Regions from separate parts of the Clostridium kluyveri DSM 555 genome, predicted to be linked through region 3. Evidence: riboswitches for the same ligand, from Rfam matches in the RefSeq annotation. Region 3 holds a riboswitch; each other region holds the start of a gene.
The links. Region 3 has a riboswitch for cyclic di-GMP ahead of CKL_RS05465 (prepilin peptidase). Riboswitches for the same ligand answer to the same signal wherever they lie in the genome.
Positions count from the first base shown of each region.

Region 1: it holds a riboswitch for cyclic di-GMP, as region 3 does, so the genes downstream of both, CKL_RS18725 (sigma-70 family RNA polymerase sigma factor) here and CKL_RS05465 (prepilin peptidase) in region 3, are expected to answer to the same signal.
Region 2: it holds a riboswitch for cyclic di-GMP, as region 3 does, so the genes downstream of both, CKL_RS11385 (beta-ketoacyl-[acyl-carrier-protein] synthase family protein) here and CKL_RS05465 (prepilin peptidase) in region 3, are expected to answer to the same signal.

Region 1 covers NC_009706.1:3,895,660-3,902,495, forward strand. Annotated here, with positions in the region: gene CKL_RS18725 (sigma-70 family RNA polymerase sigma factor) at 530-943, opposite strand; cyclic di-GMP riboswitch class I at 1,426-1,512, opposite strand; gene CKL_RS20510 (GntR family transcriptional regulator) at 1,482-1,895, opposite strand; gene CKL_RS18735 (P-loop NTPase family protein) at 1,879-2,499, opposite strand; gene CKL_RS18740 (hypothetical protein) at 2,631-2,894, opposite strand; gene CKL_RS18745 (hypothetical protein) at 2,911-3,372, opposite strand; gene CKL_RS18750 (ABC transporter permease) at 3,369-4,193, opposite strand; gene CKL_RS18755 (ABC transporter permease) at 4,209-5,003, opposite strand; gene CKL_RS18760 (ABC transporter ATP-binding protein) at 4,987-5,922, opposite strand; gene CKL_RS18765 (sensor histidine kinase) at 6,050-6,836, opposite strand, start outside.
Region 2 covers NC_009706.1:2,376,081-2,382,916, reverse strand. Annotated here, with positions in the region: gene abc-f (ribosomal protection-like ABC-F family protein) at 1-995, shown strand, start outside; gene rlmH (23S rRNA (pseudouridine(1915)-N(3))-methyltransferase RlmH) at 1,042-1,521, shown strand; gene CKL_RS11395 (EFR1 family ferrodoxin) at 2,082-2,876, shown strand; gene CKL_RS11390 (methyl-accepting chemotaxis protein) at 2,988-4,412, opposite strand; gene CKL_RS11385 (beta-ketoacyl-[acyl-carrier-protein] synthase family protein) at 4,321-5,004, opposite strand; cyclic di-GMP riboswitch class I at 5,124-5,212, opposite strand; gene CKL_RS11380 (pyridoxamine 5'-phosphate oxidase family protein) at 5,341-5,736, opposite strand; gene CKL_RS11375 (response regulator transcription factor) at 5,940-6,623, shown strand; gene CKL_RS11370 (ATP-binding cassette domain-containing protein) at 6,710-6,836, shown strand, end outside.
Region 3 covers NC_009706.1:1,157,782-1,168,370, forward strand. Annotated here, with positions in the region: gene CKL_RS05455 (PAS domain S-box protein) at 1-479, opposite strand, end outside; gene CKL_RS21205 (putative bifunctional diguanylate cyclase/phosphodiesterase) at 472-1,254, opposite strand; gene CKL_RS21210 (sensor domain-containing diguanylate cyclase) at 1,354-2,175, opposite strand; cyclic di-GMP riboswitch class II at 2,419-2,505, shown strand; gene CKL_RS05465 (prepilin peptidase) at 2,556-3,308, shown strand; gene CKL_RS05470 (type II secretion system protein) at 3,449-3,976, shown strand; gene CKL_RS05475 (GspE/PulE family protein) at 4,058-5,731, shown strand; gene CKL_RS05480 (type II secretion system F family protein) at 5,851-7,044, shown strand; gene CKL_RS05485 (type IV pilus biogenesis protein PilM) at 7,066-8,541, shown strand; gene CKL_RS05490 (hypothetical protein) at 8,528-9,358, shown strand; gene CKL_RS05495 (type II secretion system protein) at 9,404-10,589, shown strand, end outside.

The sequences.
Region 1 (6,836 bases), 1.2 Mb from region 3:
ACAAAACTCTTGTTCTTCGTTTTCTGCTGCTTCTATTCGACACTACTTCCCGAAGCAGAACACCACAGGCAGAATGCCTGCGGTTAAGGACGATTCCGTCCTTTGGGCAGCCAGCTTAAACCAGCCAGTGGTTAACGTCACGCAAGCGTGGCATATGGCTGTCATGGGACTCTCACCCCCGCCGGGTTCTCCGGCGGCTGCACCCATTGCGATGTCTGTGGCTATGCAGAAGTATCATTGTAGGCTGTTCGGGTCATGGCGGGGCAATCCACCACGGATTGCTTCTCGGACGGACATTTCTCGCTTGGCACCTTTGATGCTATCGGTTTGACGGATAGCTCTGGCCTATCCGCAGGTGGTCTTGGCGTGTCCTCCAAAGCCGCTTTCCCCTCATCGGAGCTGAACAGCTAACGTATTTAAGCTGCTGGATATGACCGAATGGCTCGGTGTTTTTCAAGGAACACGAGAGAGATAAAAATCCCCCTCACTTCTATAAAGGAAAAAGTGAGGGGGGCGATGCGCCAAAAGACTAAATTTCCATCAAATTTTTTAGCTTGGATAAAACCTTTGAGAGCCTGCGATTGACCGTAGATTGGTTAATACCAATGCTTTTGGCAACTTGTGACTCACTTCTCTCATTGAAGAATATTTCGTCAATGAGAGAGCGTTCATCCTCCGGCAAGATGTCAAGAGCAGCCCACAGTGACTCCAGCTGCTCCTGATGTATGAGCTTGTCCACTATGTCCGGCTGAACACGGACTATGAGGTAATCAATGTTAACACCATCCTCATGGAACCGCTCCAGCGACAGCTCATTCTGGCGAATCAGCTTGTTCTGATAGCGCTCCGCTTCACGCTCTTTATGATAGGCACGGTAGACGGCTTCGCTGACCTCCACACGCTGCCTTTTTACAATAATGGTATATTTTTTATTCTCTGACATATGTTTGTCCTCCTGATTTTCAAAATTTTGTTGAAAACGAAGGACAAGAAGGCGGTGATCTACAACGAGGAATATCTCCTAAAAACGCAAAAAGAGCGCACCAGCGGACATAGTCGTCCGTTGATACACTCTTGTAGATATGTTCGTATTTAACACGTTCTGTTAGTTCGTGTTTGTGACCGCTCTGCGCCCATGCGCAGCATAGCCTTTTTTTGACAAGTTACCGATTATAGCTGTATGTAGGAGATAGATGTCCGCTTCATCACGCCCGACCGCTGCTGAGCAGTGGTCGCCTTAAGTTCAAGGCATATTGAATACACATTGAAAACCCTCCAAACTGGTGAGCTTGGAGGGTTACGATATGCTTATTCAGGCATTAAGATAGACCCGCCAAACTCACGTTTTTTTTGTTGGCGGGTAGCGCCTTTCATTTATTATGAAAAAAACCTGCCGCAAAAGGGCAGGTTTCATACGCAATCCTTTACGGCAGCCAGACTGTCATAATGCTCTCGCACTTTAGACCCTCGGCTTTGCGTCCTTACCTTTCGGCAAGTTTGCCCTTTGTCGGAATTCTATTTTCAAAACCATAATCAGAGTTGTCATTGGAATATTGAAATACCACTTCAATGATCTGCTGCCTGTCATATCCAAGTGCTTTCATTGCATGCAGGAACTGCTTGGTTGTATACTGAACCAGTTCCTGACGCCGGTACATGATTTTTTCCTGATCCTTAATCACCGAGTAACCTTTTCCTGTTTCCTTCCCCACCAAACCTTCATGAACCAAAGAAATCATGGCGCGCTGTACGGTATTTGTGTTGACCTGTGCTTCGGACGCTATTTTTCTAAACGAAGGAATTGGCATACCCGGTGCCAATTCACCGGATAAAATCAATTTTTGAAAGTGATTATGTAATTGAAGATAGATGGGAATTTTACTGTCGAAATTCATTATGCTGCCCATCCTCTTCCAGCTTCATTTGACCGGTATCCAGATTTATAACCTGATCAGTAAGTCCGCGCATACGCTCTGCGGAGGACGCGGTTAGAAGCACGGCTATGTATGCGTTAACCTCAATGAGCATTCTCTTTATGATTTTTTGATCATACGCTGAAGCATCTGTAAACATATCCTCCAGAACCAATAAATCAGGAGCTTTCAGGATTTCTCGTATCACCAGCAGTCTGCGGATCTCGCCTGATGTCAGTTCGCTGCATAGCATGTTCTCCTTACCATCCAGCCCGGCAATCAACAGCATACCGGTTAGCATATTGTCAGTTTCGTGCTTTGCATTTGCTTTCTGTAAGACCTGTAAGGGGGTCTGCTCCAGTGGGACTGTGTCCGACAGCAGCACATATCCCATAGACCCGTCGATTTGAAACTTCCCTATGTAATTGGCATCTTTGCCGATCAAAATCCGTATTAGCGCGTGGGTTCCGGCTCCTGTACAGGCTATGATTTTCCCGTAGTGCAGATTAAAGCTGATATCATGAAAGATTGTTTCCCCGGCCTCTATTTTCGTGAGACCGGTACAGTGCAGTACATCACGGTTCATATTACAATGTTCATGCTCCTTTCCTGAAAAATTAATATGCCCAAGGACTACTGTATACAGCAATGATTTGCTGACTGCAAATATACACGCTCAGTTTCATAGATAATCCCGTGTTATTTTTTCTGACAATCTTAGATAAGACGCGGAATCACGACAAAAGCCAGAATACCCACAAGGTACACCGCGTTCAGGCCAAGAGCAATTTTGGTATAAATATCTCTCAAATGCTTTTTGGCAAACAGAAACAGTGAATAAATAAAGCTGAGCGCGATGAAGATGAAGTAACCGATCACGATACCTGTCGCGTTCGGGTCGGACGGCTTCCACACAAAGAGGATCGTAATGGGGACAAAGATCGTTATAAAGGCAATGATACTTAGAATTTTATTTTTCATGGTTTTTTAACTCCTTTTATTTGATTTCCAGTTCTACAGAGCCGGTGAAGCCATCGCCCTCAACGGCAATATAGTTGCTGGCAGATGGCAGCTCAATTGTTTCAGAATAATCGCCGCTGCTTTCGATCAGCACCTGAGGGTCATCCGTCCCTGACTTAAAAACAACCTTTGCAGTCCCATCCGTGATGTTGAGTGTGCAGGTGACTTTGATTTCATTTCCGTCGTTTCGTTCCAGCGCCGTTCCGCCAAAGAGGGTTTCCGTTCCCGTGAAGCTGTCATAATCAGCGGAATAGTTTCCGACATAGCTGTCGGAGCCGAAGCTGCGCTTTCCCTGCAATTTGCTGTCTTTCGTCAGGTTATCGTCCCCGGCCTCCTGCAAAGCCTCGTTATAATGATTGACAATTTCATCTTTTGTGCAGCCTGTCAGTACGAAAACGAAGCAGCACGCGATCATTAAGAAGAGAATGTATTTTTTCACTTATAAGCCTCCTGTCGGTTTTGCCTGCCGTGACCGCCTTTCTTTAAGGAAGCGGCTGCAGCTGCATCTTTGCTCGGAATATGGATGATGATTCCTGTCAGTATTATCATTGCTAAGATTACGCAGATGCCAATAAAAGTGTTCTGCGTGGAAGCATAGCTGCCTGCGGTATCGGACACAAAACCTTCGCCGCCAAACCCCACGATACTGAGCCCGGCTGACAACGGCCACAGGTTGCGGATCACGGGATTCTTAAAGTAAATCGTAATGTATCCGAGAAGGAACGCAACCACGGCTCCGCCCCGGAAAGCGTCCTGTCTGCGCCCACAAAGGGCGATCAGAGGGAATTCTCCAATACAGGTAAAGAGGGCCATACCGATAATCTGGATGCTTCCCGATACAATGACGGAGAGCGACATGTTTTCCGGGCAGCAGATCAGTCCGACGATACTTGTAATGAATGCATTATAAAGGCCGAGCAGCAACGCAACCACACCGAGGGCGGTCAGCTTGCCAGCCATAAGGCGCGGGAAGCTGACGGGAACGGTCAGCAGATTCTTGAGGGTGTCATCCGTGTATTCCCGGTTGATCATATAGCCGCCGATCAGGGCGAGAATCATAGGGAAAAAGATTGTCATGTTGTTCCAGATGGTGCTGTTAAGTAAATCAGGAAATGTATAGTTCAAAACGGTCTTGGCGTCGTCCGACATCATGTTCTGCATCGCAATTGAAATGATAGGAGAACAGGTTACACCGATGATGCCGACGAGGATGATGCTGTACCGTTTCAGTTTTTGAAATTCTGTGCGAATCAAATTCATCGTCACGCCTCCTTTCTATAGTTCGCGCTGGTTGTAAATTCGTATCATCAGCGCGGTAAACACAACCGCCATCACCACAAGGATTATAAGGCAGACGGGGGTGGAAACGAAGTAGGGCCGCATGGTTTCATAAAATTCCGATGCTGAACCTTTCCCCGGATCGTAAAACTGATAGATCCAGCGGTTGATCAGCGGGATGGGCAGCACAGTCCCGATATTCACGCCGACAGGTGTCAGCATGCCTGCGTCCGTAAAGTGGACGACGTAGTTGACAATCGTATAAAACAGGGTGATGACAATGGAAATCAGGTTGTTCTTATTGAACCACACCACTAACACCACGCATGGGAGAGCTGCTGTCAGGAGCATAATCCCAAGCAAAATGCTGAGAAAAAATTTCTGCCCCATATTGATAAGAGCCATGCCCAGCAGCTTTGCGCACACTGCACTGGCTAGAAATCCGCCGAGGGAATAGGCCACGGCGACAATCGCCATGACGCTGATTTTCGCCAGCACAAGCCTTTCTCTTGAGACCGGGATCGTCGCAAGGTTTTTTAACGTGTCGCTGTCCTGCTCCGTAAAAAACAGCGAAGTAGAGATTACCACCAAAATGGGAAGCAGCAGAAGGAAATCTCCGTAGTCAACAATTCCCGAAAATAGATTGTCAAAATCCGGCTGCGTTGGGGTGTTCCAGTACAGCGCTGTCATCACAATCGGAAAAATGAATGCCGCCAGTGTCGCCAGCAGAAACATGGGACGCCGTTTGAACTTTTGAAATTCACAGAGGATCAGGTTATGCAATGCCCTCACCCCCGGTCACGCGCTTGAAGTAGTCCTCCAGCGTATCCTCGCAAGTATGGGCTTCCGCGACCTCCAATCCACTCTCAATAAAAGCGCGGGTGAGCGCCGTCACCGGCAAATTCGTATCGTACAGGCGCAGACTGCGGTCATTTTCCACCGTAAAGTTATTCGTCCCAAAGCTTCGCTCCATGATTCTGGACGCCTGTGCCGTGTCGGAGACGATGAAATGAACATACTTACTGTTTTTTTCTTCTAATTCAGAAAGACTTTCTTCCTCCAGCAGAGCCCCATGGTCGATGATGCCGATATCGTCCGCCAGCAGGGATATTTCCGAAAGAATGTGGCTGGAAATCAAAATGGTTTTTCCTCTCGCGTCGCACAGCTCCCGGATGAACGAACGGACTTCCGCAATGCCGATGGGGTCAAGCCCGTTGATCGGCTCGTCCAGAATCAGCAGTTCCGGGTCGTGCATGATGGCAAGCGCGATGGCCAGACGCTGCTTCATACCGAGTGAGTATTGTGAAAACAGTTTTTTATCGCCGTACGGCAGCCCGACAACTTCCAATGCGCTGGAAACAGCGTTGCGCTTGGAAACACCCCGGAGTCGGGCAAAGATATTCAGGTTTTCCGTGCCGGTCAGATTTGGGTAAAAGCCCGGCGACTCAATGAGGTTGCCGACACGTGGCAGGATTTTTTTCTCATTTCCACGAATGCTTTTACCGAAAATTTTCACCTCTCCCGAGGTCGGCTGCGTCAGGCCTAGCAGCATTTTCATCGTCGTGGTTTTTCCGGCACCGTTTCGTCCGAGCAACCCATAAATACGACCCTTTTTTACATGAATACTCAGGTTGGCAACGCTTTTCTGCGCGCCATTCTGCGCGCCATATTGTTTGGTAAGATTTTTTGTTTCAATGATTATATCACTCAATCTCAGAACCTCCTTTTCTTACTGAAACCAGTGTAACACGCCAAGCTTGCATTAACCTTGCATTAACCTTGCATTAACCTTGCAATTTTGGCAGAAAAAAAATCCCTGCCCACAGACAGGGATTCACTCAATTTTTTACTGAGAAGCCAACGATAAACGCTGTATATCGGTTTGGTTCACTTTGGGCGGTAATCTTACCGTCCATTTTTTCGACCATCTGCCGGACAATGGACAGTCCCAATCCGCTTCCCTTATCAGAGCGGCCTTTATCACATTTGTATAACCGCTCAAAGATGTGCGGCAGATCCGCTTTCTCGATGCCGATCCCGTTGTCTGTGATACGGATTTCAATTTTATTTCCTTCTTGTGTCATTTCGATTTTTATCTGTGTGGCCCGGCTATGGTTAATGACGTTTTGCACCAGATTGTTGATAATACGGGCATATCCGTCCAAATCCACCTTTGCAAACAGCGGCCTTTCCGGAATATTAATTTCGTAGTCTAGATGATTTTCTTCAAATATGGGAATCCAGTCTTTCAGAACATTTCGGGTTAGCTCCGCAAGCTCCACCCGCTCTATGGATAAGGCGAATTCGCTGGAATTGAGCTTGAACCAGTCGAAAAGGACATCGATATAATCCTTCAGGTCGTGGGCTTTGTGTCTGGCGATTTCCAGATAATCCTCGCGCTCTTTTCCTGTGACAACGCCTCTATGCGACGCATCCAGATAGCCGATCAATGTAGTGAGCGGTGTCCGCACGTCATGGGAGAGGCTAGTCATGAGTTGACGATTGGTTTCGTCCGCTGTCCTGAGTCCGGAGAGCTGTTCCTCGTAACGGGTAACAATTTCATTCATTTTGTAGGAAAGGTCTGCGGTCAACTCATTGTCCACGGCAAGAATTCTGCGATTTCCG
Region 2 (6,836 bases), 1.2 Mb from region 3:
CTATTACAGGGAGAGAAAATAAATCAAAATCTATGAAAAAAGCCCCAAAGAGAATGGGAAATTCAGAAGCAAGACTTCACAAGAGAGAGAGTAATGAAAAAAGAAAAAAAGTAGAAGGGACGGCAAAAACTATAAAAACCCGTCTGAAGAAACTGGAGGTTAAGGAAAAACCAGATAAAATTCCAGAAGTAAAGTTTGATTTTTCACTGACTGATCCTCCTAGAAATAAAGTAGTCATATCTGGAAATAAAATATGTTTCAGCTATGACAGTAATGTTATTTTAAATAATACTGATTTTAAAATATACAATGGAAGTAAAACTGCTCTGGTTGGAAATAATGGTTCGGGAAAAACTACACTGCTAAATCTTATAAATAATCACTTTAATCCAATATATGCTGTACCTAAGGCGGTAATAGGTTACTTCTGTCAGAGGTTTGAAAATTTAGACTATAATAAAACCTTAATTGAAAATGTAATGGAAGATTCAATTCAAAGTGAAAGTTCTGTAAGGACAATCTTGGCAAGATTATTATTTTTTGGTGATGATGTATATAAAAAAGTTTGCGTACTCAGCGGAGGGGAAAGGATAAAAGTTTCATTTGCAAAATTATTTGTTTCAAAGGCTAATGTATTACTTCTTGATGAGCCCACAAATTATCTTGATATGCAATCTACTGAGGCTCTTGAAAATATTATTAAAACCTATGAAGGTACAGTTTTATTTGTATCCCATGATAATAAATTTATAAATTCGGTGGCAGACAGCTTAATGTTATTGAAAAATGGACAAATAACAGAATTTCATGGGAATCTAAAAGAATTTGAAGAGAAGCAAGAGCTGAAAAATAACAGCAGTAATTGCAACATGGAAAAGTCCATCTTGCAGATGAGACTTACTGAAATTATTTCTAAAATGTCACTGCCAAATTGTGATAAGGAAATGCTTGAAGAAGAGTATAAAAGTATTTTAAATCAATTAAGGCATATTTAAATCAAGTGATTCATAACTAGACAAAATATATGAAAGTGGAGATAACATGAACATTACCATAATTGCCGTAGGAAAGTTGAAAGAAAAATATCTTAAAGCTGCAGTGGAAGAGTATTCAAAAAGGCTTTCTAGATATTGTAGATTGAATATAATAGAAGTACAAGATGAAAAAACTCCTGACAATGCTTCAAGTAGTGAACAGGATATTATAAAGGAAAAGGAAGGTAGGAGAATACTTAAGTATATAAATGACAATATGTATGTGGTGGCTCTTGATTTAAAGGGAAGTATGATGGGTTCTGAAGAGTTTTCAAAGTTTGTAGGAAATCTAGGACTTTCAGGAAAAAGCAATATTGCCTTTATAATTGGAGGTTCCCTTGGCATTTCCAGTGAAATTTTGAAAAGGGCTGATTATAAACTGTGTTTTTCAAAAATGACTTTTCCACACCAACTTTTTAGAATAATGCTCCTTGAACAGATTTATAGGGGGTTTAGGATAATGAAGGGAGAACCTTACCACAAATAAAGTAGCTTTTTTGCGTAATGGGTTGATATAAGCGGCATTGAGAGATTGACTTGAAGTTAATATTGATAAAAATTTTATAAGTATATGATTTTAAATTGTAAAATGTGTTATAATATAAATAAAGAATAGTAGTAAAATAAAAACAGGATGCTGTTAACATCCTGTAGTGTACAATCTGGTTGCTCAGGCAACTGGTATTACTAAATTTTTGAAACAAAAAATAGTAGTCTCCATTTGAAGACGGGGCTACTATTTTTTTATTTCTTTAATAAGTAATACTATAAATGTTAAAAGAGAAGTGAGGAATAATCCTCCTTCAAAAAGTAACTGCAATTTCAACTGCTTTATAAATTTTATAATAGATGTTTTCGCTGTCAATATTTAATGTTATAATCATAACTGAAGTCATCCTTTACTGATAGTTTTCTGTTTTTCAGCGAAAATGTTATATCATAAAGTGATGACTTATTTGATTTTACAATTACTGTTATTTAATAAGCTAGATAATAAAATTAAAAAATATTTACTTTTACAGATGATCTATGAAGGAGGAGTATGTAATGAATCCGACAATTTATTATTTTTCCGCTACGGGCAATTCGCTGACAATAGCTAGACAAATCGCAAAGGGACTTGGAAACTGCACAATTAAGTCTATGGCTGTAGGGGCGACGGATGAGCCTGCTGGTGGCCCTGATAATCCCATTGGTTTCGTTTTTCCCGTTTTTTATATCGGGTTACCGAGACTTGTAAAACGCTTTGTACAAAAGGTCAATATCATTAAAGGAACTTACTGCTTTGCATTTATAAATTTCGGCGGAAACGGGGCAGACACTTTGGGAATGCTGGACGATATCTTGAAAGAAAAGGGTGTTTATCTGTCCTACGCAACTGGAGTAAAGATGCCGGGGAATTATATTGTGAAGTATCAGGCCTTTGCTCACGACGTTGTACAAAAGCTGATAAAAAAAGCAATGGAAAAGGCGGATGAAGCTGCCGGGGCAGTTGCTGATGGCAAGCTTCATCCGGTTAAAAGAAAGGCCAGGCTTTTTAGTAAGATGGTAAATCGCAATTATCTATACAAAGGCATCTCCGAATGGGACGAAAAATTTAAGGTGAGCGAAAAATGCAGCGGCTGCGGTCTGTGCGCTAGAGTGTGCCCTGTAAACAATATAAAAATGGAAGAACGAAATCCGATTTGGCAGCATCATTGTGAGCGGTGTCTTGCCTGTATTCAGTGGTGTCCATATGAGGCGATAGAGTATGGCAAAAGCACAATCGGACGTACAAGATATCACAATCCAAATGTTAAGGTTGAGGATATTATAAGAGGATCGACGTGTGAAAATATTTAGCACCAGGATTGATTACTACCGCACACTCGTTTTATGGTTAGTGAATAGTCATAGATCTGTGTATGTTCTCACAAAATCTATGACTATTCCATATACTGTTTTTATTATTTTTTATTTTACAAGTTTATTCATATCTTCAGCTATATTTTTGAGCTCATTTATATTTGCTTCAATTTCTTCACATGTAGAAGCATTTTGAGAAATTGTTTCAGCTACAGTGTTATATTGTGATATTGTGTTTTTAGTTATATTTGATATTTCTTTATTGAATTTTACAGCATTTTTAGTTTGTAAGAATAAAGTATTGGAGGCTTCATTTATATCAATGATATTACTGCTAAATGATTTTAAATGATCATTCATATCATTTATTCTATTTACGGTTTCATTTATAATGCTGTTTCCTTCCTGAGATTTTTTGTTATTTCCCTTCATTTGATCCTGTACTATGTTAATTTTGTCCTTTAATTCACTTACTATTGTACTTGCCTGATCTAAGGATTGTTTTGTGTCTTCAGAAAGTTTCCTGATTTCGTCTGCTACTACTGCAAAACCTTTGCCGTATTCACCTGCTCTTGCTGCTTCGATTGAAGCATTTAAAGCAAGAAGATTGGTCTGCTCAGATATATTTCCGATAAGATTCAATATTTCATCAACTTTAGCAGATTTCTCTTCAAGGTCTTTAGTTGACTCAAATGTATTTGCTATTTCATCTTTTATATTTGAAATAATTGAAAGAGTAGCATTTAAGGACTTTTGATTTTCTTCTGTAATTCCTATAAGATTATTTATTTTACTTTTGCTGTCTTCAATCTTATGAACAACACCTTCATTTGTATTTAACAAAGTATGGAGTATATCTTCATTGTTATTTGATTTGTCAAGCATTTCATCTGAATTCTGAGATACGAGGCTTGTTACATCTGAAACTTCAACAAGAGAACTTGTCTGTTCTGTAATAGCAGCACCTAAATTTTCACTAGATGATAAGACAGTATTTGAAATCTCAGATATTCTTTTAAATAACTTAAGCAATTTTTCATTTTCTTCTCTAATTTCAGCTTCTTTTTCACTAATTGATTTCAAGAGCTTTGATGCCATATAAACCATTATAAAAAGAAGTACAAAAGTAATAACCACAGTAACCATAGTCATATATATTTCTGCACTTGCCAATTTTTCATACTTAAGAATAGATGGATTATGAATAAATACTATTACAATACATAAAGCACTTAATACTACTGAAGCTATTATCATTTTAAGATCAAAAAACAGAGCTCCGAGGATAACAAAAAAGATAGCTATTAACCACACAGAATTCAAATGCATAGTAAAATTAAGATATAAATATTGAAAATACGTTATTGTTAAGACTAAGATTTTAGTTACATTTAAAGCTTTTGGATTAATACTGTCACAAGCAACTACCCATTTATAGCACTTATAAAATACTGCTCCATAAATAGCAACAAGTATTCCAAGTACAATCAAGGTATTTGAAGTTATTTCGTTGTTTATACCAATCAATTTCATAACAGAAAAACATATAAAAGACATAATGCAACATACCATGTAAATTATTAGAACTATAGTCCTCATCAACTTTTTCTAAAATTATTGCACATGCTGCATAACCGTAATTACCATAGCACAGTTCATTGTCATGATTTATAATAGCATTATCATCATCACATCCAATGATAAGAACTCTTTTTGCACGTTTTGATGACATAAGATAATTTGACATGTTTTCAAGAGCAACAGTCATACCTGCACAATTTGCATTGACATCAAGGCACATTACATTAGCACTCATATTCAATTCCTTATGTATTAAAATTGACGTTGCAGGTGATATATATTCTGGCAATATGGAGGAATATATAATTGCATCAATATCTTTTCCTTCAAGATTGGCTTTTTTTAACACGGATTTTCCTGCCTCTATAGTTAGTTGAAAGGCCGACTCACCATCATCTAGCATATATCTTTTATCTCTTCCCATTACATCTGTAAGTAGGTGCTTAATATCCTTGTCTTGTTTTCTAAAGTATTCAAGATAAAAATCATTTGAAACAACTTTTGATCCATGGTATACATCAATATAACTTAATTTTACTCCCAATTTATGTCCTCCCTAAAATGGCACTTTATAAATTTTATTTTTATAAAATTAAAAGTGCCCATTATTTACTATTAATAATAGGCACCAAAATATACATGATTTTTTATAGTTAGATAAACTTTGGCAACCTGGCAATCATAGAAAAATAATTTTCTTAAGACCCATAGCTTTGCGACCCTACCTTTCGATAAGTGTGCTATTATCAATATTTATATAAACTATATTACACACAAATTTTACAAAATTCAATATAAATATTTTGTTTTTGTACTTTGTATGACGTAATTAGTATAAATATGTCATTTATAATAAAATATAATTTTATTAAATGTAAGTTTAAAAGTTAATGATTTTAGGTTTTTCTGTAAAGGAATATATGGTGGCAGTTGCATCTTTAAGATAAAGTACTTCACAATTTCCATCGTCAGCAGCATACATATTTTTAAGATTTGGATATTCATCAAGCATATGTTGTCTAGCCTGAACTCTGTCATCCCGGACAGCAGTGGCTGTAATACGTATCCAAGTTTGGTCTTTTCCCATAGCACAGATCTCAACCTTAGGATTCTTTTTCATTTGTGCAAATACCTTTTTGACGTTTCCAGTCTGAATGTAAAGATTTCCTTCAAAGATAGCTATTGTACCAAAAGGTCGAACTCTTGGCTGATCGCCTTCGGATGTTGCTAGGTAATAGGTACCGATATCTTTTAGATAGTTATAAACTTCATTCATTTTAATTACTCCTTTCAATTTGTATGATATAATCATTTTAACTCTTATATTTAAAATAACAAGTATGATTTTTGCATAATTTTAGTATTAGATTAATACTAAAAGAGTAGATATGATGGAGAATGAAGGTATCCTTTTTGAAAAAGGTTCTTGAAGGTGTTTATAATAAAAATTATGGATTAGAGAAATAGTAGTACAATGAGGTGAAGTATTTGAAACAAATAGAAATATTGATTGTGGAGGATGATAATGATATTAATAAAATATTGGAATTAATTGTGAAAGAACAAGGATACAAAGCAACGTGCTGTTTTTCTGGTACAGAGGCTCAATTAAGGCTTCAACAACAATCCTTTAATCTAATTTTGTTGGATATCATGCTGCCAGGACTAACTGGAGAAGAATTGCTGAGGGAAATTAGAAAGCAATCATCTATTCCGGTTATTATTATTTCTGCGAAAAGTATTATTGAAGATAAGGTGAACTTGCTAAAATTAGGTGCAGATGATTATATGGTTAAACCTTTTGCCCGTGAAGAAGTTGCTGCACGAATTGAAGTTCAACTACGTAAAAATTATTTACAACAAACAGGAGACTGTCTAAGCTGGAAAGAACTTACTTTGGATGAAAGCCAGCATAGGGTAATGGTCAAAAAATCGGAATTAAATCTTACCAATGTTGAGTTCGATATTTTAAAAATTATGTTAAGACATCCCAAACAAGTATTTTCCAAAGCTAAGCTGTATGAACTGTTGTGGAACGATATTTATCAGGGAAATGACAATAGTATCAGTGTCCATGTATCCAATATTCGTAAAAAAATTTCTGCTATTACCAGTGAAGAATATATCAAAACTATTTGGGGAATTGGTTTTTCACTAGTTTAGGTACCATCTTTATGATTTCTTTATAATTTGCTTAAGGCTTCTTAAAAAACAGTTTGTAAACTAAGAAGTGTAAAGGAGGATTGAAGATGAAAACACCAATTTTAAAAACAACTAATTTAGAGAAAAGGTATAAAGATCAGGTTGCCTTGGAAAGTACTAACTTTGAACTATATAAAGGGGAAATATGTGCTATTATCGGAAAAAATGGTGCTG
Region 3 (10,589 bases):
TCATCTTTCTTATAACCATAGAGCTTTTCAGCGCCTTTGTTCCAACTTGTAATAATATCATTTAAATCTTTACTTAAAATGGCATCCTCTGAATATTCCACAATAGAAGCAAGAGTTTCTATTTCTTCTTCTCTTTGTAATTCTAATGTAATATCTCTTATGAGATTTAAAATTATTTTATTTGAATTTAATTCCATGGGAATAAAAGATACCTCTACAGGAAATTTTAAACTATCTTTTGTGCAATAGAAGGTATTAAAATGAAACTCCTCACTGTTAAAATTTTTTAACTGGTTGATTACAGCTCTTTTTTCATCTGATGAGATTAGATTAAATACAGTCATTGACAGGAGTTCTTCCTTTGTATACTTTAAAACTGATAAAGCCTTTTTATTGCCACATATTATTTTCCACTGCATATCTAATATTAATGTAATATATTTAGAGTCTTTTGATATTTTTTTGTTTAAATTATTCAAATTGAAATCCTCCAAATTTATTTTTTTCTTTTAAGATATTTTCAATTTTATTTACAGGCAGAGGTTTACTAAAATAATATCCCTGAATTATGTTGCAACCAATATGGAGAAGGCAGTCTAGCTGTCTTTTAGTTTCGACACCTTCTGCAATAATGTTATAATTTAACGATTTACATAGATTAATTATAGATTTTATTACAGCTTTATTCTTTTTACTTTCGATATTATCAATAAAAGATTTGTCAATTTTTAATGTATTTACTGGCAATATGGTTAAATAGTTTAAAGATGAATATCCTGTACCAAAATCATCTATTGCAACTCTGACCCCTTTTTTTAGCAGTTCATCTAAGGTTTTTATTTTGCATGCGTATAAATCTATCAATGTACCCTCTGTTATTTCAATTTCCAGTAGAGAAGGGGAAATTTGATTTTTTTCACATATATTAATAAGCCTGGTAATAAAATCACTATTTCTCAATTGAATAGGAGAAACATTTACTGATATGGTTTCTATCTTAAAACCCTTTAGTTGTAATTCATAGATCATTTTACATACGGAATTTAGAACCCATTCACCTATGTCTATAATAATTCCTGTGCTTTCACATATTGGTATGAATTCTTGTGGTGAAATAAAGCCAAGTTTTCTATTTTTCCATCTTAGTAGAGATTCAAAGCCTATTACTTTATTTTCTACAGCATCTATTTGAGGTTGATATAGTATATAAAGTTCATTATTTTCAATTGCTGTTTTGAGTTCCTGCTCAATAATAAGTTTTCTTCGATAAAAATAAAATAATTCTTTTTTAAAAAAAGTAGTAGTGTTTTTGCCCTTTTGTTTTGATTCAAATACTGCTAAATCCGCATATTTTTACAGTTCTGCTACATCGCTGCTATCTTCCGGAAATAGAGCAATACCTATACTTATGGTTATATATATTTGTTTTTCTTTAACCTCAAAAGGATTTTTTAGATAATGGGATATTTCCATACAGAGTTTTTTTAATTCATTATAGGAATTAAGTTTGTCAATAAGGAGCATAAATTCATCTCCTCCAAGTCGATATAAAGTTCCATAAGGTTCTATACACATGGCTATCAGCTGGGAGAAAATTACAAGAAGTAGATCTCCATAATCATGGCCGAAGGTATCGTTAACTGATTTAAAGTCATCAATGTCTATAAATATCAGGGCACCGTTTTTATAGTTGTCTAAGATTGTTTTTAAGTCGTTTCTAAATAAGATTCTGTTTGGCAATCCTGTGAGAGAATCGTAGTAAGCAGAGTAATTAATATATTCTTCTAATCTCTTTTTTTGTGTTACATCATTTATTGAACCGGAAAGTAAAATTATTTCACCTGCTGAATTTCTGGTGGCGGCACCTTTAACAAGTAATGATCTAATATGCTTTTCCTTGGTTGATATTTTGAATTCACTTCTGTAAGTTTCCGTATTGCCTTTTATAAAAAAAGTTAAATCGTTTTTGGCACTTAGTTTATCCGGGGGGATAACAATTTCTTCAATAAAATCAAATAGATTCTTAAAATTTTCAGTGTTATATCCTAGGATATTTTTAAAGTTATCTGAAAAAAATATACAACATTTTTCCAAATCCCATTCCCAAAGTGAAATATTGGCTCCAGTTAAGGCTCTTTTGTATATTTGTTCATTGCTTCCATTATAAATTTCCATATTAACCTCCTATTTTATAAGGATATTTAAAGGCTAGTATATTCATTTTTAAATTGATATTTATATGTAGATTAATTATAGTATAAATAATAAAATTTGAATATACTGTATAATAAAATGTCATATTATGCAAGTATAATTTTTACGGTTATTAGAGTGATTTGAGTGAAAGTTTTAATATTTGGCAGTTAAATTATTTTCCAAAGTTTATTGAAACTGGAGTGTTTTTATGCTAAAATTAAACAAATTGAGGGGAACGATGAGGTACACACTTTAATTTGGGCATCCTTGTGTGTATTGGAGTTAGTGATGCAACCGACCCTGTATTCATAAATATTTTATGGATACAGGGTTTTGCTTTTTAAAAATGGAGAATAACTATGGATATTTATTATGGTATTTTGGCTTTTATTTTTGGAACTATCATAGGAAGCTTTTTAAATGTTTGTATATATAGAATACCTAAAGGTGAGTCTATTTTACATCCACCTTCTCATTGTATGAATTGTAATAAAAAAATCAAGGCCTATGATATGATTCCTGTAATAAGTTATATCATTTTGAGAGGAAGATGCAGATATTGCGGCAAAAAGATACATTTAAGGTATCCTGTCTTAGAATTTATAACGGGTTTATTATATGTGCTTATTTACATTAACTTTGGAGTGGGTATAGAGCTTATAAAATATATGGTATTCATTAGTATTATGATTGTAATAGGAATGATAGATTTCCATACCACGGATGTTTACCTTAAAACTACAGGTACAGGCATCATTGCTGGCATAATATTTTTAGTCATATATTTTTATATAGGACTTCCTATAAAAACCTATGTTTATGGAGGGGTATCAGCAGGGGTATTTATAGCTTTAATTATCCTTATAACAAAAGGAGGCATGGGCTGGGGAGATGTGGAGATTGCACTTATATGCGGACTATTTTTAGGGTTTAAGTATACGATGTTAATGTTATTTCTAGCCTTTATTATAGGAGCTGTTATAGGGCTTGTACTTATTTTACTTGGGAAAAAATCCAGAAAGGATTATATTCCCTTTGGGCCATTTATTGTTATAGCTTCTTTTATTACAGTATTTTTAGGACAAAGTATTTTAAACTGGTACTTGTTTTAAATATCTAAAATTGACTGGTTAGGGGGGAGAAGGAGAGAAATAATAGAATGTAAGAATGAGTTAATAACTTTTATTGGTGAAATGTGTAAAAAATCAATTGATTAATCTCTAAATTTTTAATTAAGGGGGAGAAAAATATTATGGAAATGGTAAAAAAGAAAAAGGGTTTTACCCTGATTGAACTTATGATAGTTCTCGCTATTGTAGCTATATTGGCTGTGGTTTTAGTGCCTAAATCTCAGATATTTAAAAACAATTCTAAGAGTGCAGGGGTAACTACTAATGTAAATACTGTAAGGGCTTATTTGGAAACTAAAGTAACTAATAATGGAGGAGTAGCTACCTATTTAAATAGATGGGACTTATTAAATCAGCTTAATGGTGCTTTTAGTACAGGTAATACAGCAAGTCAGTTATTTAATCCTTTTACTAATAATAAAGGTGAAGGACAAACTAAAGCATATGAGGTTATTGATAAAAGTGCTTCAGCAGGTGCAAGTGCTAAAGATGTTCCAAGTAGTGAAGGAAGTGTAAAAAATGATACAGGGATTACTTTTCCTAACACTAATAAAAAAGGAGAAGTTATGATAGTTGTATATAAAAATGGATATGGAATATTTGGTATTGATGGTGGCGGAAGTGCTACTCAAGCTTTTATAGTTCAATAATATTATTTTAAGAGAGAACATGTCTTTACGTGTTCTTTCTTGTATAATTAAGATTATTAAATTTAAGAAAGGAGCAGATTCATGTCAAAAATAAAAAAACGGCTGGGAGAAATACTTATAGATGCAGGAGTTATAACAGAAAAAATGTTACAAAAAGCCCTTATTTTACAGAAGGACACAGGCGAAAAGCTTGGTGAAATACTTGTAGGAAAGGGTTTTATTACTAATCAGCAGATAGTGAATGCCATAAAGGAACAGCTTGGAATACCTGTAGTAAATTTAAATAACATCAATGTAAGACAGGATATTATAGATATTATACCTGTGGCTATTGCCAAAAAATATGAAGTTATTCCTGTGGATATTATGAATGGTTTTTTATTTGTAGCCATGAGTGATCCTTTGAATTATTTTGCCATTGAAGATATAAAAATAGCCACAGGCTATAATGTTAAAACTGCCATAGCGTTGAAGGACAGTATATTAGATAATATTGAAAAGTATTATGGAAAAAGCAAGGCCCAGGAAGCGGCACAAAATTACAAAAAAAACTTTGCCAGTAGAAGAATTAGAGAAGAAGAAATAGTAGATGAAGCCTCCGCGCCAATTATAAAATTTTTAAATACCATAATTGAAAATGCGGTTTTATACAATGCTTCAGATATCCACATAGAGCCTGAGGGAGAGGAAATGAGAGTTAGATTCAGGGTAGATGGCATTCTAAGGGAAATTATGAGGACGGATATAGATATGATTTCCCCTGTGACAAGCAGAATAAAGATAATGGCAGGTCTTAATATAGCGGAGAATAGAATACCCCAGGATGGTAAAATTAATTTTAAAGTTAAGGAAAGGGATATAGCCATTAGAATTTCCACAGTTCCAACAGTTTTAGGGGAAAAAATTGTAATGAGATTATTGGATAAAAGTAATTTTTCTATAGGACTTGAAAAAATTGGGGTGGAACAGAATGAACTGACAAAAATAATGAGGATGATTTCTAATCCTTATGGTATAATACTGGTATCGGGACCTACCGGAAGTGGCAAAACCACAACTCTGTATTCTATGCTGAATACATTAAATGATGTGTCTAAAAACATAATAACCATAGAAGATCCTATAGAGTACAACTTAAAAGGTATTAACCAGATGCAGGTAAATACTAAAATAGGTTTTGATTTTGCAAATGGGCTAAGAAGTATACTAAGACAGGACCCGGATATAATTCTTGTAGGGGAAATAAGGGACAATGAAACGGCGGAAATATCAATAAGGGCAGCACTGACAGGCCATATGGTGTTGTCAACTATTCATACCAATAATGCAGTGGGCACTATAGGAAGACTTTTGGATATGGATATAAAGCCTTTTTTAATATCTTCCACTCTGGCAGGAGTAATAGCCCAGAGGCTGGTTAGAAAGATATGTCCAAATTGTGGAGAAGAGTACACAAGTGATGAAAGGGAAATGAGACTTTTGGGGGTAAAGAATGCTGTGAAGCTTAAAAAGGGCATGGGATGCAGTTTATGTAATGATACGGGATATAAGGGAAGAATAGGTATCTTTGAAATACTTGAATTGGATAAAGATATTAAAAATCTCATAGACATAAATTCTACTGAAAGTGAAATTAGAAAGACAGCTTTTAAAAAAGGTATGAATACACTGAGAGAATCCTGTATAAATAAGGTTTTAAACGGAACAACCACCATTGATGAAATGCTAAAGGCTACTTATGGAGAACTTGTTTAATTTTCAAAGGCTTAAAGGGCTAGGTATAAAAAAGCATTTGTCAAAGTCAACTTCTCTGAATTTAAGAAGTATTTAAGTCTAAAATACATTGTGGAAATAGTTTTAGGGGAAAATAAATTATGAAAAAATTTATATGTAAATTTTGGAATGATGAATTTGAAATAATAAAAGAAGAAATGGAAGAAGAAAGTGCCAGTGCAGTAATTGATATTCTAAAAGCCAGAGGATTGAGAATAATATATGTAAAAGAAAAGTTTACTTTATCCCGGTTTGGATTTTTAAATAGAAAATTTAGTGAGGAAGTGCTGGCTAATTTTTGCGGTCAGACAGCCATGATTTTAAATTCAGGAGTAAATCTTTTATCAGGACTTGAAATAATACAGCAGCAGACTAAGAATCAAAATATGAAAAAAGTAATCTTGAGGATAATTGAAGGTATAAAAAAAGGAAAAAATTTAGCTGAATCTATGAGAGCCTGTGAAAAATTCCCCAAATTGTTGATTGATATGGTTATGACAGGAGAAGTCAGTGGAAATGTGGATACTGTACTTTATAATATGGAAAGTTTTTATAAAAGGGAAGCAAGTATGAATAATAAAATTAAAAATGCTTCTTTATATCCCACATTGATCTTGGTTGTTGCAGTAGGCATGATGCTCTTTTTTAATTTTTTTGTATATCCTGAAATAAGAGATTTATTTACAGGAGAGAATTTACCGGCTGTAACAATAATTGTGTTAGGTATTATGAATTTTTTAAACAACAATTATTTATATATAATTACAGGTATAATTATTTTAATAGGGATACTTAAATATATGAGTACCATTCCAAAAGTTGCATATTTTTGGGGCAAGACTGTTTTGAAAATTCCTGTTTTTGGTCCTGTAAAAGAGAATGTAATTACGTCAAGGTTTACTAGAAGTATGGGGATATTTTTAAAATCTGCAGTTCCTATTATAACTATAATGGAAAATATAAAGTTTATAGTGGATAATCAGTTTATAATGAAAAAAATAGAAAATGCTGAAAGAGAGCTTATGACCGGTATAAAATTTGCAGATTCCATTGAAAATGAAAAAATATTTGAACCCCTGGTAACTCAAATGATAAAAGTAGGTGAAGAAACAGGAAGGCTTGATGAAATGATGTTTAAATTGGCAGATATATATGATGAAAAAGTACAGATAGGAATTACAAGACTTATGTCTTTGGTAGAACCTGTCCTAACTTTAATTATAGGCATAGTTGTGGGAGTGGCAATACTTGGCATGGCACTTCCTGTAATGCAGATTACTCAGGGAATGCAATAAAAATAATGTGGAGGTAACTAGATGTCTTCCAAAATGGTATTTAGTTTTAAAGAAAATTATGCAGATGTGGCTGTTGTATCAAAACTAATAAATAAAATAAAGATAAAAAAAGCAGCAAGAATAGAAGAAAATAGTGAAGACATTTCTGGAGGAGAACCCTATGCTGATGAATATAATTTGAATAAAATTAAAAATATTAGAGAAAAATTTAGGATTATAAACAGGAATGTGGGAATAATTTTAAATTGGGATAATATTGTAACTAGAATTATAGATGTACCTTTAATGAATAAAAAAGATTTAAAAAATTTTATAGAAAACAATATTGAAGAATATTTTGCCGTTAGTATGAATGAATATTGCAGTGATTATGAAATTGTATCTTTGGATAAAAAGCAGCGTAAAAAAGGGAAAATGTCTATTATGTTAACTGTTGTACCCAGAATAAAATTAAAAAAAATATTGGATTTTATAAAATATTGCGGACTGAACCCGGTGTCTGTAGGAATATATCCGGATTACATATCAAATTTGTTCTTAGGTACAGACAGCAGTACAGCAGTTATAGATGTAAACAGTGGAAAAACTACCTTAACTATATTGGATAAGGAGAAGATATTTCTTTATTCACATATCTCCAGTGAAAATTACCAAAAATATGAAAAAGATTTCAGCGATGTATTGGAAAATATTGATTATTTTTTAAATTTTTATTCTACAAGACATTTTGGAAATAGGGTTGAAAAACTATATATTATGGGCGAATTTTACAATAATCCTAATTTATATAATCTTATTAATAATCAAACCTCTATGGAACCTGTAATGGGAATTCCCTTAAAACTTTCAAAACTAATTAAAAATAGTCCTGTAGATATTAATATTTATAGTGATATACTGGGATATTTTATACCAGTAAAAAATGTTTATAATAAAAAAATAGATTTTATTGATAAATTATATAGGAAAAAGAAAGCAAAAATATCTGCTAATAGAATAATTATAATAGAAGCAATAATATGTATATTGATAACGTTGATTACAGCGGTGGGAGTGTTTATATATAGTAAAATAAGTTTACCAAAGTATGATACAGCAGCTTTAAATTTACAAATAGCTGCCCTAAGCGATGTGCAAAAGAATATAGATAAGCTGGAGCAGGAGAAGAAAGAATATGAGGAAAAGGCCAACAACATGGAAAAAATCAATAATCATGAATTCGATTATATAGGTATATTGGATATTTTAAGACAGGGCCTTCCAAAAGAAGTATCGATAAAAAATATTGCTATGGATAAAAACAATGTAAATGTTACATTTAATATAAATAACAGTACCCTAGATGGTGCCAGAGTTATTGTGGCTTTGAACAAAATGAATGTATTTGAGCCGGTGGAACTTCCTCAAATAGAGCTTGATGATAATGTAAAAGAAATTACACTTAACCTTAAGATAATAAATTCATATAAAGGCGTGAGTATAAGTGGAAAAAAATAAAAGAGATTTGATGATTTTGATAGCACTGCTGTTTGTTGGAATTAATTATGCCAGTTATACTTATTTTATAAAGGCACAGTTAAATAGTGTAGAACAGGCTAAAAATAAATATATTACCCGAAAAAAAGAATTAAGCAGCATTAAATTAAAACAGCAGTCTATTCATACCAAAGAGAAGGAGATAGAAAAGCTTAAACAGGAAACGGCGGACTTTGACAGTATGGTTCCTGTTAAAGTGGATACTCCTAAGCTTATATATGATTTTTATAATGGATGTAAGTCGTCTGGAGTTACAGGACAAAGTATTTCTTTTGAATTATTAAATGAGGAAGACAATAGTGGTGATGAAAATTCTAATAACGCCAGTAATACCACTGATAATAAAGACAGTACAACTTCACAAAACAACCAGGACAGTGGAAAATTTTATACCCTTTCAATAAATTTAAAAGTAACGGGAAATAAGAGCAACATAGAAAATTTTATAAAAGGATTGAAAACTATCACTGAAAGAAAACTTAATGTAAAAAGCATTACTATTTCCACCCAAAACAGTATCACATCAGGAAGTTCTAATAATGGTACAGATACTCGAAATCTTTTTCCCGAAAGTAATAGCAGTGGTCTAGAGGAAAATGTAAATAATAATCAGACAGGTGAGGGCAGTACTCAGACATCTCAGGAGCTTTTATCAGAAATTGTTTTTTATGAATATATACAAGACAGCGGAAATGGCGGGGGGAATTTACAGGAGAACTATGGCTTTTATGATAGTGAGAGAGAAGGTTTTAATAGTATTTCTGATATGTTTAAATAAAAATGAAAGTTAATTTTAAATATGGTGGTAAGGAGGATCAGTCAGGTGTGCAGAAAAAGAGGATTCACGTTAATAGAAATTATGATAGTTATAGCAGTTATAGGCATACTTTCAATGGTTTTAGTGCCAAAAGTAGGGGCAATTAAACTGCAGTCAAAAAATAAAAGTGTATCTACCAATGCACTGCTTGTTAGGACTTATCTTGAAAATAGAGCTGGAAAGGACGGTATTTCCTATCATAAATCTATAAGTGAAAATAAAACTTCTGCAGAAGCTCTTGTTTCTCTTGTAAATAATGTGGCATCGGAGATGAGTTCAAAATTTTATGGAAGCAATGCACTGATAAACCCTTTTACTGATGCAAATTCCGTATATCCTCAAGGTAATGTGAGCAGCGGTACTTCTTCCACAAATTCCTCAGTTATTATATATTATTGTGAAGATACTTTACCTTCAAGTAATAATGATATAATCAACGGCAGTAGTTTACCCAAGGGGACAGGCTTTGCAGGAAATGTAGTGGCGGTTATTTATAGTACAGGTTACGTGCTGTATGGTTTAAATAACAGCGGTGAAATAATTAATCCTCCATATATTATTAAATTTCCTCCTGCATCTACCAGCAGTTCTGGCAGTGGAGGGTCTTCTGGAGATGATGGAGGTGATTCAGGTAATGGCGGAGGAAGTGGAAATACCATAGGAGATTTTTTTGAAGCTAACTGCCTTAATGTATTTGGAGATAGCAGCAGTGAAATCAATTTAGGAAATGGCAGTACCAACATGAATATTACGGGTTCTGCATACCTTCAGGGTAAGAAGATTACTTTCCAGCAGAATACTAATGTTAATGGAGATTTCAATATATTGGGTGTAGGTTCTGGAAGTAGTGTTGTCACTGGAAATGGTGGCAATAATACAGTAAAAGTTACAGGGCAAACTAATTTTCAAGCATATAATATGACATTTAAGAGTAATTTACAAACGAGCAGCAATATATCTATCTTAGGTATCAATAGTGTTACCTTCGATAATGTTGGTATCAATGCACAATTTAATAGTGGAAGTGTTCAAATACAAAGCAATAAAGATATAAATTTTTACAGCGGTGTTAATGTGGCAAACAGTAAATTTTATGTAGTAGCCGGTGGGAATAATTACTTTAATAATACCGGTGGCAATTTAACTTTGGATAATGGAAGCTCTGCATATATTCAATCTGGGCAAAATACAC